2 regions of the Bifidobacterium sp. ESL0775 genome follow, and region 1 is predicted to be linked to the other one. Evidence: riboswitches for the same ligand, from Rfam matches in the RefSeq annotation. Region 1 holds a riboswitch; the other holds the start of a gene.
What was found. Region 1 has a riboswitch for thiamine pyrophosphate ahead of OZX73_RS02345 (hydroxyethylthiazole kinase). Riboswitches for the same ligand answer to the same signal wherever they lie in the genome.
Positions count from the first base shown of each region.

Region 2: another riboswitch for thiamine pyrophosphate. It lies ahead of OZX73_RS03935 (ECF transporter S component); the one in region 1 lies ahead of OZX73_RS02345 (hydroxyethylthiazole kinase).

Region 1 is NZ_CP113917.1:697,333-704,575, reverse strand. It holds gene OZX73_RS02360 (ABC transporter ATP-binding protein/permease) at 1-8, opposite strand, end outside; gene OZX73_RS02355 (NAD(P)-binding domain-containing protein) at 396-1,010, shown strand; gene OZX73_RS02350 (NAD(P)H-binding protein) at 1,059-1,688, shown strand; TPP riboswitch at 1,821-1,942, shown strand; gene OZX73_RS02345 (hydroxyethylthiazole kinase) at 1,934-2,869, shown strand; gene OZX73_RS02340 (thiamine phosphate synthase) at 3,104-3,844, shown strand; gene thiD (bifunctional hydroxymethylpyrimidine kinase/phosphomethylpyrimidine kinase) at 3,850-4,818, shown strand; gene OZX73_RS02330 (bifunctional hydroxymethylpyrimidine kinase/phosphomethylpyrimidine kinase) at 4,821-6,659, shown strand; gene OZX73_RS02325 (FtsX-like permease family protein) at 6,911-7,243, opposite strand, start outside.
Region 2 is NZ_CP113917.1:1,110,445-1,117,687, forward strand. It holds gene glnA (type I glutamate--ammonia ligase) at 1-221, opposite strand, end outside; gene OZX73_RS03915 (DUF4191 family protein) at 409-1,203, opposite strand; gene OZX73_RS03920 (FAD-dependent oxidoreductase) at 1,301-2,827, opposite strand; gene OZX73_RS03925 (DUF3043 domain-containing protein) at 2,970-3,575, opposite strand; gene OZX73_RS03930 (dipeptidase) at 3,722-5,089, shown strand; TPP riboswitch at 5,562-5,683, shown strand; gene OZX73_RS03935 (ECF transporter S component) at 5,733-6,362, shown strand; gene OZX73_RS03940 (ATP-binding cassette domain-containing protein) at 6,447-7,243, shown strand, end outside.

The DNA.
Region 1 (7,243 bases):
TGTAGCACGAATTCCCTGCCTGCCTAGTTGTGCGTTTGTCGCCACGTCGAAACTTCGTCCTGCCACTCTATCCCAACGCACGGCCTTGCCACCCACGCCAAACGCCTTCGGCGAACTTCGACAGCCGTCACGAAAGCCAAATAGAACAGGGGTGCTCAGTGAAAATATTTTGCGTGATTTATTGAACAATGCTATATCATTGGCGCACAGTACCAAGCATTTTCACTACTTATTCCGCTTCTTTTTGATAAAATGCCCGTATCTATAAGCGTTTAAAGTAACTGCTGACTTCCAAAGCCGTTCTTCGGTAGAGTGGCAACCACAACGTATGCGTGACTTCAGTTTGCACGGAATCATTGTATTACATCAGTTAGCTTTCTAGAAAAGAGCACATCATGACGAACATCACCGTTTTCGGATCAGGACACATCGGGGCGGCAGTCGCCGGTATCGGCGTCGCGGCGGGAGCCGACGTACAGGTCATCGACCGCGACAAGGCCAAGGCCGCGGCCATCCCGGGCGTCACCGCGTCTGAATGGAGCGAAGAGATTACCGGCGACATCGTCATCTTGGCGCTGCCCTACCCAGCCGAAGCAAGCGTGGTTGCAGAATACGGCAAGCAACTTGCTGGCAAGGTGGTCGTTGACCCGAGCAATCCTGTCGATTTCAGCACGATGGACCTCGCCCTGCCACAAGGCGTACATTCTGCCGCTGAGGAACTGGCCACGAAACTGCCCGATTCCAAAGTCGTCAAAGCGTTCAATACCGATTTCGCCGCAACGCTTGCCAGCGGAACGAACGACGGGGCGCCGACCACGGTGATGGCCGCCTCCGACAGCGATGACGCGAAGAAGGCGCTGCAGGCCGTCGTGGAAGGCGCTAATTTGTGCTTTGTGGACGCCGGGCCGTTGAAGCGCGCTTCCTACATGGAGGGCTTCGGCGCGCTGCAGATGGTGCTGGCCATGAACGGCGGCACGCAATGGACCAGCGGTTTCAAGGTCGTCAAGTAAGTCAGCCGTCATTTACATACATTCGTTAACTATCAAGGGAAACAAATCATGAGCAAGAAAATCGCAGTGGTCGCAGCCAACGGCAGGGCCGGACGCCTGATCGTCGAAGAGGCCGTCGGGCGCGGCATGGATGTCACCGCTGTCGTGCGTGGCGAGAACAAGGCAAAGGCGCAGCACGCCATCGTCAAGGATCTCTATGATCTGACCGCTGACGACCTCACCGGTTTTGACGCCGTCGTCGACGCTTTCGGCATTTTCGACCCCGCCAAGCTCGACGAGCACAGCACCTCCTTGAAGCACCTCGCCGATGCGCTTTCGGGCAGCGACACACGGCTTCTGGTGGTCGGCGGCGCGGGAAGCCTTTACACCGACAAGGCCCATACCAAGCAGCTTTCCGATTCGATCCCCGACAATATCAAGGGCGTGCCGCTGGCGATGGGCAAAGCGCTCGACGCATTGCGCAAGCGTGACGACGTGCACTGGACCTACGTGAGCCCCGCCGGCGATTTCCAGGCCGACGGCCCGCGCACCGGCAAGTACGTCCTGTCCGGCGAGGAATACACCACCGACAAGGACGGCAAAAGCGCCATCAGCTATGCCGACTACGCGATGGCCATGGTCGACGAAATCGCCGCCGACAAGCCACACGACCGCGAGCGCATTTCCGTGCGTTGGTAGCTTATGACGTGCCGAATTCCCTGACTTGACACGCAATATTCAAGACCCGCAATCTACGGATATCATCCGATAGATTGCGGGTTTCTGTTTTTACAAATCCGCCTTGTCCAATGAAGCGCATAGCGTCGTGGATTGTAAGTGCAGGGGAACCTGCGAGACCGTTTCGGCGGGCGCGCAAGTTGAGACGAGCACAACGCTCGACCCTTGGAACCTGTTGGTTAATACCATCGTAGGGAGACGCGAATATGGTCAATGACGCATACTCATCAGCAAACAACAATCTCAGCAGTCTGAACGATCTGGCTTCGGACAATCCGCTGCGCAAGCGCATCCGCGAGGCCGCGCAGACCGTGCGGGACACCACGCCTCTGGCGCAGTCCTTCACCAATTTCGTGACCATCAACCTCGTGGCCAACGCGCAGCTCGCGGCGGGCGGAGCGGCGGCGATGAGCTTCCTGCCTGACGACATCGCCGACGGCGAGGTGGCCAGCGGCGCAAGCTACATCAACGTCGGCACGCTGCTGCCGTTCTATGAGGACGCGCTTGAGGAAATCGCCAGGCATTTCCATGCCGACCACCACCGTTGGGTGCTTGACCCGGTGGCAGCGGGGCTGGGCACGACTCGCACAGACATCCTGAAATCGTTCAAGGTCGCGCCGCCCACCATCATCCGCGGCAACGCTTCCGAAATCATCAAACTACGCGAGATGTGGGAACTGCCGGCGGACGAGGACGGAAGCAGCGACAAGCATGGTAAATCCAAGAAATCCAGCGGACCGGTGGGCGTGGAATCGGCCGATGACGTCGAAGCCGCCGAAGAATCCGCACGCGTTTTGGCGAAGTTCATCGCCAAGGGCGATGCACAGGGTCAAAGCGCGGTGGCCGTTTCCGGGGAAACCGACCTCGTCACCGACGGCGAACACACGTATCGTCTGCCCGGCGGCAGCGCGATGATGACCAAGATCACCGGTGCAGGCTGCTCGCTTGGCGGCGTGGTCGCGACGTATCTGGCCGTCGCCGACCCGCTGACCGCAGCCGTCGCCGCGAGCGCGCTCTACAACCGCGCCAGCGAAGCCGGCGAGGCCAATTCGCACGGCCCGGGTTCCTTCCAGGTCGCGTTCCTCGACGGTCTCTGGTCGACCACACCCGAGCAAATCGCCGCCTCGCCGATTCTGGCCTAAAGCAAACTGCCTCTACCCCAATCGGAATCCGACATTTTGGTTGGGTTAGAGGCACAATAACTGCGTTTCTGCCTCTAACGCAACAGCAAACGCTGGTTCCTGTTGGGTTAGAGGCAGGATATTGATTCCTTGCCTCTAACCCAACGGCAAAGAATCGGTCAGCGAAAATCGACGGGAAAAATCCGCATAACGTCACCTACGCAATTATTACCACTGAAATGAATCGAGTCAATAATGACCAATACTGATAACATACCATTCGCATCCATGCGCAACCGCTTCGATCTGAGCTCCTATCTGGTGCTCGGGCCTGCAGACACCAAATCGCGACCCGTGCCCGACATCGTGCGACAGGCGCTGGCCGGGGGCATCACCTTCGTCCAGATTCGCGTCAAACCAGGCGACGCCAGGGACATCACCGAAATCGCGCGACAGACCGCTGAGGTCATAGCACAGGCCGGTGCCTCCGAGACCGTGCCGCTGGTCATCGACGACCGCGCGGACGTGGCTTGGCAGTGCCGCGATATGGGCATCAAAATCGACGGCGTGCATATCGGACAGGACGACATGAATCCAGTCGAGGCGCGCAAGCTGCTTGGGCGGGATGCCATCATCGGGCTGAGCTGCAAAGTGCTTGACGAAGTGAAAGCCACCAACGCACTGCCCGTCGGAACCATCGACTACATCGGCGCAGGCCCGCTGCACCCCAGCACCACCAAGCCCGACTGCATCGTCATCGGTGCCGATCACAAGCGCCATACGCAGGACACCGAGTCCATCAACGCCCTGTGCACGCAATCCCACTACCCTATCGTCGTGGGTGGCGGTGTAAAGCTCGAAGACCTGCCCGACCTGGCACAAACCAAGGCCGCCGGCTGGTTCGTGGTCTCGGCCATCGCCGGAGCCGACGACCCGCAGGTCACCACCAAGGCCATGGTGGACTCATGGAACGCCGCACGCGCGAAGCGTAGGTGAACCCAATGTCGCAAAATCCATCCGTCGATGATTCGTCGGATACGGCAACCGCAACCGTCCGCCGGCACCGGCTGCCGGCAGTGCTGTCCATCGCAGGCAGTGATTCGTCGGGCGGTGCCGGCATTCAGGCCGACCTCAAGACGTTCATGGCCTGCGGAGTGTACGGCATGAGCGCCATCACCTCGCTGACCGCGCAGAACACCACCGGCGTACGAGCTTCCGCGGCTACCTCGCCGGACATGCTGGCCGCGCAGATCGATGCCGTATTCGAGGATATCCGACCGGATGCCGTAAAGATAGGCATGGTGCCGAACGCCGAACTCATCAAAGTCATCGCGGATCGGATCAAGTATTACAATTCAGCCAACGTCGTGGTTGATCCGGTGATGATCGCTTCCAGCGGCGACCGACTGAGCGACAGAAGCTCAGTTGACGCGCTGCGTACGAAACTGCTTCCGCTCGTTACGTTGGTAACGCCGAATATTCCGGAAGCCGAGGTATTGGCAAACTTCGATACGATTGGCAGCGACCGGAATAACGCCGATTCTCAAGTCATATCCGAAACCACGAAAGTTGACATCACCGGCAAGACCGTATCCGGAACAATCAACGACGAGGCAAGTATCATCGAAACCGCACAGCGTATCGCACAACGTTGCGGGGGTTGTGCGGTGCTTGTGAAAGGCGGGCACGGGCACGACGGTGCCAACGACCTGTTATTAGACAATGGGCAAATCACCTGGTTCCGGCACGAACGCATCGCCAATCCCGATACACACGGCACCGGCTGCACGCTTTCCAGTGCCATCGCCGCAGAGCTCGCCAAAGGCGAATCGTTGGCGCAAGCCGTACAGAGCGGCAAAGACTATCTCACCGGTTGCATCGCCGCAGGTCTCGACCTCGGAGCAGGCTCGGGGCCGATGGACCATGCCTGGCAATGGCGTAACGGCATAAATGAGACAGAGAAAGTTTGACGATGAACGACACCACTCATTCCGCTGATTTCAACAAGATTCCGAACTATTCGGATACAAACGATATAGAAAATACGACAACAACGTCAAACAACGATTCGGCAACAACAGCGGATAAAAACACCACGGAGACGCTGAACGACGATTCCGCCCAGGCCATCGGCACTCTGCTTGATATGCAGCAACGCTACGACAACGATCTCGATAAAACCAAACCATCACGTCTGCGCGTACTTTCCATCGAGGGTTCCGATCCCATCGGCGGAGCCGGGACGATGGCAGACATGAAGGCATTCACCGCGCAAGGCGTCTTCGGCTATGCGGCGATGACCAGCGTATTGGCGCAGAACACGCAAGGCGTCACCGATATCGTCAACGTTGAGCCGTCGTTTCTGCTTGCCCAGCTCAAGGCCGTAAGCGACGACGCCGATATCGACGCCATGAAAATCGGCATGCTGGGAACGCCGGAACTGGTCGACACCGTACGGGGATGGCTGGTTGAACTGCTGAAGGATTACCAAGCCAACGACAAACCCAAACCGACCGTAGTGCTCGATCCGGTGATGTACGCCAAGTCCGGCGACCGCCTGCTCACCGCCGAAGCCGAACAGGCGCTGGGCACGCTGATCCCACTGGCCGACATCATCACGCCGAACGCGATGGAACTGGCAGCGCTTGATACAATGGTCAATGGCGCAAAATCAAACAGCAATATTCCATGTACCGCAAGTATTGAAAATCAGCCATCCGACGGTAATAATCAGACAAATAAATCGACACAACTTGCTCAAACTCCACAATCCTGCGAGGAAATGGAGTATCTGGCAAAATCGGTGGCAGCTCGCTTCGGCGTGGCCGTGTACGCGAAAGGCGGGGCCTTAGCCCTGAACGGCAGCAAGGAATGTACCGATATCCTCGTAGTGCCGACTCATGAAAACGGTAAAGAACCGGTCATTACACGCATCGAAGGCGCAGCCGTACCCACGCAGAACGTGCACGGTACCGGCGATACCCTCTCAAGCACGCTGGCAGCCTTACGGCCGCAATGCGAAGACTGGGCCGAAACCGCGAAACGCGCCAAGGCGTGGATGACCGGTGCCATTGCGGCGGCAGACAGCCTGCATGTCGGCCACGGTCACGGACCGGTCGATTTCACCTGGCAGCACTCCCCCACCGGACTGAGTTTCACCGAGGATTACTGGCGTCGCACCAAGGAAACCCGCGAGCGCATCGCCACGATGCCCTTCATCGAACGCATGCTCGACGGGACGCTGCCACTCGATGATTTCTCATTCTATCTGCATCAGGACGATATTTATCTGACCGATTACACCTCGCTGCTGGCCCTGGCGAGCAGCCGTGCCGCCGACCCGCATGAACGCGCGTTTTTCGCAGATGCTGCCTCATACGGGCTCGAAGAGGGGTTGACATTCCACCGGCAGTGGTACCGGGAGTACGGTTTCAGCGTCGAGCAAGCTCCGGTGAGCGAGACGACCGCGGCCTATCTCGGCCACGAATACCGTTTCACCGACACCGGCTCCTACCCCGCGCTGGTAGCCGTGGTGATGCCCTGCTATTGGGTGTATTCGGTCATCGGACAGGAGATGGAACACCAGGTTCGTGTGCGCCGGCTCGACCTTGACCATCACCCGTACGGCCTATGGATCCGTATGTATGCCGACCCCGGCTTCGCTTCGCGTACGCTCGAGGAGCTGCGTATCTGCGACAGACTCGCCGCCGAGGGAACCATGGCCGATTACAACCGCATGATGGACGCCGCCCTAGGCTCCACCGAGCACGAATACCGCTTCTTCGACCAAGCGTTGGCCCGTCACCAATGATCATTTCGGCTCACTGCCAAGTTGTATTAGGGGCAGGAACGCCGGAAACTGCCTCCAACCCAATAGAAAACGCAACTTCTGGTTGGGTTAGAGGCAGGAAAATCGTAAACTGCCTCCAACCCAATCAGAAACACAAGTTCCATGTATATAAAGGGCAGGAATACCGAATCCGCTTAGGGCCGACCAGCAATGTATACATCACATATCAGCCCAAAGCATACACTTCGCGTAAAGGTGACACTTATGCGCTTTCAGTCCACGGATTTCAACGCTTCAAGCATGTCGAGGTGCTTGAGCTTGGAGTTGACGAACCAGCCGAGGGCGGCGGTGATGAGACCGACCACGACCAGCGGAACCACGAAAGCGAGCCACGAAACCGACGGGTCGAACATGACGTCGTCGGGCGGGACGGCGGTGATGATGTAGCGGTGCAGCCACGCGCCGAAACCGTAGCCGACGAAGATGCCAAGAATCGAGAGCAGGATCGTTTCGCGGTAGATGTACATCGTGGTCTCGCCGTTGTAGAAGCCCAGCACCTTGATGGTCGACAGCTCGCGGACGCGCTCGGAGACGTTGAGGTTGGT
Region 2 (7,243 bases), 410 kb from region 1:
GGCACGAGCTTCATGTCAGAGTTCTGGATGGCCTGGAAGCCGCGGATGGAGGATCCGTCGAACGGCTCGCCATCGGTGAAGGCGTCCTTGAGGAATTCGCTGGCGGGCACCGTGAAGTGCTGCTGGCCGCCTAAGAGGTCGGTGAAGCGCACGGAGATGTATTCCACACCTTCCGTGTTGATGAGGGCTTCGAGGTCTTCCTTCGTTTCGAGTGCAGTCAATGGACCGCTCCTTTCGTAGTGCTAACAATGTCCAAGTGTAAGGTAACGAGTTTCAGGAGGTCGCGGTTTGGGTTACGAATATGTTTCGTATCGTGATTTTCCATTGAAATTCGTTGATTTTCTGGGTTTTACGAGTGATGGCGATATGAAAAATCCTCTCGCGATGTGGTCACGAGAGGATGAGAGGTCACCGGCCGCGCATGGCCCGGCGGCTGATGTGCTGCGGTCGTGTGGGGTCCATGCCTTTGGGAATCCCGAGCCCGCGCTTCTCCTGCAGGGTTTGCAGGCGGAAGTTCAGTGTCTCGAGCTCGTCTTTGGTGAGCACGAAACGGCGGCGCGGATGGATCTTCTTCATCAGGAAGAAGGAATAGTCGGTCGGCTCGTAGCTCTTGCACTTGACGACCTTCTTGCGCAGGTCCTTGAGGCGCACCTGGCCTTGACCTTGGCCGACGGAGATGAGGTAAACGGGGATATTGCTGCCCGCGGTGACGCCTTTGATGGCTTGTTGCTGACGTTCGAGCGGCCGCTTCGTGCGGCTGGGGTTGCCTTCGGCCAACAGATAGATGCCGTTGTAGCCGGTGCCACGCCAGATGGCGTCCTTGGTCTTCGGGTCCACCCACACCGGGGTCTGCGGGAAGTTGAATCCGGCCTTGTTGATGTTGCCGAGCACACTGATGGCGGCGCCGGGCTTGCCATCGAGCTTCTCATAGCCCACTTTGTCGGCGCGTTTGGTCAATACGAAGGTGAACAGCAATACGCCGAGCATCACCATCAGGATCATCATGAAGATCCAGGTCAGCCAGCGCCAATGCATGAGCAGGCCGGCGACGACGCCGACGACCACCGGAAGCAGGAAAGCGACGAGCAAGAGCCAGGGGAGGGCCTTGTCTTCCTGATGGGTGTATTTGTAGATCTCGCGGATCTGATTGATGACTTTCGGGCCTTTTTTCTTGTCTTTCTTGGCCTTTTTCGCTTCTGCCATCTACTCCCTCACTTGCTATTGAAAAAACGGACGCACTAGTTGATTATGGTATCAGTGGTGGCGGAAGTCCGACGATGCGGGTTTTCGCCTTGCGCGCCTATCTGGTATGCAGCGGACGCCCGTCGGCCTTGAGCAGCGCCTCGCCGAACGCCTCGCTGAAAGTGGGGTGCGGGTGGATCAGGCGCGCCGCGTCGGCCAGGGGGACGCGGTTGCCGACCAGTTCTTCCGCTTCGGCGATCAGATCGCCGGCGTCCGGGGCGAGCATGTGGACGCCCAGGACCACCGGCGTATCCGGTTTGTCGGCGTAGGCGCCGGTCACCACCGACATCGAGGCGGCTTCACCGCTCATCAGCACCCGTGCGTTGCTCATCATCGGATAGGCGGTTTCTTTTGCCTCGTCGATGTCCGGGTCCGCCTTGGCCTGCTCGACCGTCAGCCCAACGCTGGCGAATTCCGGGGTGGAGAAGACCACTTCGGGAACCGTGTTGTTCTCCACCGGTTTCGGGTCGAGCCCGGCGATGGATTCCGCGATGACGATGCCCTGCTCGAAGGCGCGGTAGGCCAGTGCCGGGCCCGGGGTGATGTCGCCCAACGCCCAGATTGCCGGCTGGTTGGTGCGGCCGTATGCGTCGGTTTTCACCAGGCCGTTCTCGTCCAACGCGATGCCGGCGTCGGCGAACCAGCCGGCATCGGTGTTGGGATCACGACCGATGGCGGCCAGCACCACATCCGCTTTCGTGTTCCTTATCGTCTCATCCTTGTCGGTGCGATAGCTCACGCTCGCCGCGCCAGACTCGCCGTTTTCGATATCGGCGACACTGCTGTGGGCGACGATATGCACGCCATCTTTGGCCAGCGCCCGAGTCAAAGCCATCGATGTGCGGCGGTGAGCGTGCGAAAGCACGCGTTCGTGGCGGATGAGCATGGTGACGTCCACGCCCGCCGCGTTCCACATCGAGGCGAACTCGACGGCCACGGCACCCGCCCCGATGATGATGGCGGATTTCGGGAAACGGGTAAGCGCCAGCGCCTGCGTGGAATCGATCAACGCTCCGGCGAAAGGATGCCCAGGCAGCGGGCGTGGGCGTGAGCCGGTGGCCACCACGATGTTGTCGGCGTTCAGCTCGATGGTGGAGCTTTGCGTGCCGCCAACACGTCCTTGATTGGGGTTGGCGTTGTCGTCTTGCTCTTGATTTCGTCCTTGAAAGTCAGCTGGGGCGCTTTTCATATCAGTTTCAGAGAGTTTTACTGAAACGTGATGTTTTGCGGTAACGGAGGCCTCTCCGTGAATCACCGTCACTTTTCGCATGGCGAGCAAGGAGGCCAGTCCGTCGGTCATCGAGGTGACGGCATGGTCCTTGAAAGCTGTCAGTTTCGGGAAATCGATGCCATTGATGCTTGCGTTGACACCCATGCGTTCGGCGTCGCCGACGGTACGCATTGCGCGTGTGGCGATGATCAGCGCTTTGGAGGGTATGCAGCCGCGGTTGAGGCAGGTGCCTCCGAGCCGCTCCTCGCGGTTGATTAAGGCCACCGAAAGCCCGAGTTGCGCGGCCCGCAGCGCTGTGGCGTAGCCGCCAGGCCCGCCGCCGATGATGACGATGTCGAAATGAGTGCTCTGCATGTCTACCTCCGAAATGGTCTAACGACCATCATAAAGCGTTGCAAAATAGTATGGGCGATTCTGTGGATACCAGAGAAATGAAGAAAACCCGCGGACATGCCATGCACGCCCACGGGTTATCAAAACAAATAAGAAATCCGGCTTACTTCGGCCAGTTGCCGCGCTTTTTCGAGGTCGGCACGGGGATGCGCCAGCGACGCAGCTGCAGCGCGCGGCCCCAGGCGTAGGAACCCATGTGCGTACCCTTGCCCACGGCCTTTTCGCCGAATTTCTCGATGAGCTTCTTCTTGAGCTTGCGCCACATGATGACGATATCGATGAGCGCGGCGATGATGTAGACGTACATCAACAGCATGAGCGGTGTGTAAAGCCACGGCCAGATCATGTAGACGACCAGCGTGAAGATCATGACTGCGAACAGCACCGGGATGAAGTACTCGGCGATGTTGAAGCGGGCATCCACGTAATTGCGGACATAGATATGGACGGGGTCGCGCTCGGAACGCGGCATGTGGGCCACGTCGCCGGTGCGCATCGCCTCGTACTGCTCGTCCTCTTTCTCCTTGATGCGCTCCTTGGCGGCTTTCCTGTCCGCCTTGCGGTCCCTGGGGACGAGGGGATGGAGGTTGCGCTCCTGGGCGACCTTGCGCTTCGGGGTGGGATGGCCCTTGCCCTCCTGCTCCGGTTGTTCGTCGGACTGTTGCGCCGATTCCTTGCTCTTGTCCTTGTTGAAAGGATTCCATGTCATGGTTTTGAGACTACGGGAAAGCCTCGACTCGCTCGGGTCGCGAATCGTCTTGGTATGGCTCGTTTTTCACCGGTTTCTGGCGTTTTTCGTGGGGCTGTGTGATTATCGAAGTGGATATGACTGAATCTCAAGAAAAGGAGCATGACATGGCTGCGTTGGCTGTTGAAGAGGTACGTTCGCGTGTGGACGGCGATTTCGGGCGGATCGTCGATTTGCTGAGCAAAAAGGTGGCACTGAAATCCATCTCGGCCGAAGGCATCACCGGCGAGCACATGCGTCGTTCGGCGCAATTCGTGGCCGATGAACTGCGCGCACGCGGCGTGGATGCCAAAGTGGTCCAGTCCAAGAACCCCGACGGCACTCCGGGCGCCTTTGAGGTTGTCGGCTCGAAGATCGTCGATCCCAACGCGCCGACCGTCTTGCTGTATGCGCACCATGACGTCCAGCCGGTGCCGGACGCCTCCGCATGGGACACCGACCCGTTTGTGGCCACCGAGGTCGATGGCCGTCTTTACGGACGCGGCGCGACCGATGACGGCGGCGGCATCGCCATCCATTCCGGCGCGCTGCATGCGCTCGGCGACGACCTCAAGGTCAATATCAAGGTCTTCATCGAAGGCGAGGAGGAGATGGGCTCGCCGAGCTTCATCCCCTTCATCGAGGCGCATCAGGACGAATTCGACTCCGACGTGATCATCGTGGCCGATTCCGGCAACTGGAGCGCCGAGATCCCCAGCCTCACCACGAGCCTGCGTGGCAACACCGATCTGGATGTCACCGTCAAGGCCTTGGAGCATCCGGTGCATTCCGGCCAATTCGGCGGCCCGATCCTCGACACCAACACGCTCTCGTCCATGTTGATTGCCTCGATGTATGACAAAGATGGTGCTTTGGATATTCCGGGACTGGAAGGTGGAGACCCGGTCGGCGGGCTCCAGCGCGACCTCGACGAGGCCAGTGTGCGGGCCGATTCCGGTGTGGTCGACTCCTATCGTTTCGCCGGCACCGGCTCATTGGCCTCGCGCCTGTGGACCAAGCCGAGCATCTCTGTCATCGGCTTCGACGCGCATCCGGTCGAAGGCTCGTTCAATGTCATCGCCAACGAGACCCGCTTCCGCCTCTCCATCCGCACCGCCCCTGGCCAGCGTCACGAAGAAGCGGCCAAGGCCGTCACCGACTTCCTCACCTCGCACGTGCCGTTCGGCGCCGAAGTCACGGTCTCGACGCTCGATGGCGGCATGGGCTGGAGCATGGATCCCAATGCCGAGGCCACGCAGGACGCGCTCGAGTCGATGCGTGAGGCGTTCGGCGTTAATCCGATCAACAAGGGCGAAGGCGGCTCGATCCCGTTCATCCCCGAACTGCAGCGCATCTTCCCGAAGGCCCAGGTCCTGGTCACCGGCCCCGAAGACCCCAAGGGCAACGCCCACAGCCCCAACGAGTCCGTCGACCTCACGAGCCTCAAAAACAACGTGATCACCGAGGCCCTGATCCTAGACAAACTGGCGAAGTAAGCAACATACTCGCTCGTCCCAACGGTTAGTCGTGGCGGAGCGGGATATACAATGTTCGGGACGCTCCTTGGCCGCTCGGCCGTGTCTTACGCCCGAACATCGCATATCCCGCTCCGCCACTAATGTATGAGGTTCCCTACTAGCTGTAACCGTAAAAATGATAAAGACCAAGGTCGATGTCACTGAAAGCGAATAGCTGCCGCATGCTCTAGGTCTTTTGCTATAGGTGGGCGCAATTGCGAGACCGCTGTCAATAGATTTCTTACTTCTGCGGCAGCTATTCGCTGGTGAGCCGCCTCCCGCAAGTACCTGTCAGTCAGATTCTTCCGCTACGCATTAGTGTGGGGTTGGGGCATGCGATGCTCGACCGTAAAGACTTGGCCAGAGCGGCCCGGAGCGTGTCGAGCATTGTATGCCCCAACCCCACACGACTCACGTCTCAAGATGTTTGACAGGGGATTGCTCTAGGATGACGAATTGACACGGGGGCTGTCTGCCTGCGCAAGCTGGCAGATGGCTGAGATGAGGATTTCCTCGACCGAATGAACGTGAGTCCGGACAATGCCGGCGCACGGACGTCTCTCTTTTCCCGTGCCTTATATGCGCGCCGATAGGCGGTGCGCACAGTGGAAAGGCACAAATCATGTCATCATCGAATCAAACGACCGTCATCTCGAAACCGAACCTCAAATGGCGCGTGGTCGATATCGCCGTCGCCTCGGTCATCGGCGTCGCCAGCGCGTTGATCTATTGGGCCGCGGCGTTGCTCTATGGCCCGGTCGCCTCGCCTCTTGACGCACTCGTTCCCGGGCTCGGAGGCCTGATGAACGGCTTCTGGCTCTTCGCCGGCCCCCTCGCCGCGGTCATCGTGCGCAAGCCGGGAGCCGCAATATACGCCGAAGTCGTCGCGGGAGTGCTCGAAGCGCTCTGGGGCAACACCTGGGGCGGCATGCAGACGTTTCTCATCGCGTTGGTGCAGGGGATCTTCGCTGAGATCGTCTTCCTTGTGGTGATGTACAAGGTCTGGAACCTCGTCACGGTCACGCTTTCCGGGACGATTTCCGCCATCAGCTGCTGGGCCTACACCTTCTTCACAAATCTGCAGGGATTCAAGATCACCGGCGTCTACGGCATCTGGAACCTCGTCGCCACGGTGATTTCCGGGGCGTTGGTGGCAGGCGTGCTGATGTGGTACCTCTACATCGCCATCGCCAAGACCGGCGCGATCGACAAGTTCGCCTCGGGCCGTCAGGTCCGTGCCTCATCCAAGTGAGCGTATTCATTAGGATTTTAGGTATCGATGGGAGAACGTATGCAAGGCGAGCAATCGAAGACATCCGATAGCCGAGAAGATGGCATGACGGTACAGTCCGTTTCGCATGCCAACGCGGCTATTGCCTCGACGGTTCCGCAGGATGGGGAACCTGCTGCCAGTACGGCTTCTCCCAAGGTGCCGCCCGCTTCGATCCGTTTCGAGAACTGGGGCTATCGTCACGCCTCACGCCGGCATTTCGCCGTGCGCGGCCTCAATCTTGACATCAAGCCAGGCGAGCGTGTGCTTTTGCTTGGGGCCTCAGGCATCGGCAAGTCGACGATACTGGAAGGCGCTTCCGGCCTGCTTGGCGGGGATGTGGTGGAAGCCACGAACGAAGGCGGACAAGGCGAAACCGGCCAGGTCGTCGCCGTCGAGGATTCGGAAGGCGGGGTGACCGAAGGCGGTGTCTTCATCGATGGCGACGTTCCGGCCGCCTGCGCCCATGGCCGGGTCGGACTCGTTTTGCAGGACCCCGACGCGCAGGCGATTTTCGAGCGTCTTGGTGACAATGTCGCCTTTGGCCCGGAGAACATGGGCGTGCCACGTTCCGAGATTTGGCAGCGGGTCAGGCAAAGCCTTGCCGCTGTAGGGCTTGAAGGCTTGCAGTTGCACCGTTCCACCATGCACTTGAGTGGCGGGCAGATGCAACGGCTCGCGTTGGCCGGGGCGTTGGCCATGCAGCCGGGGGCGTTGCTTCTGGACGAGCCGACGGCGAACCTCGATCCGGAAGGCGTCGAACAAGTCATTGGTGCGGTTGCTGATGTATTACATAATACCGAAGCGACCATGTTGTTGGTCGAGCATCGCGCTGGCCCGTGGATTGACCTTATCGATAGGGT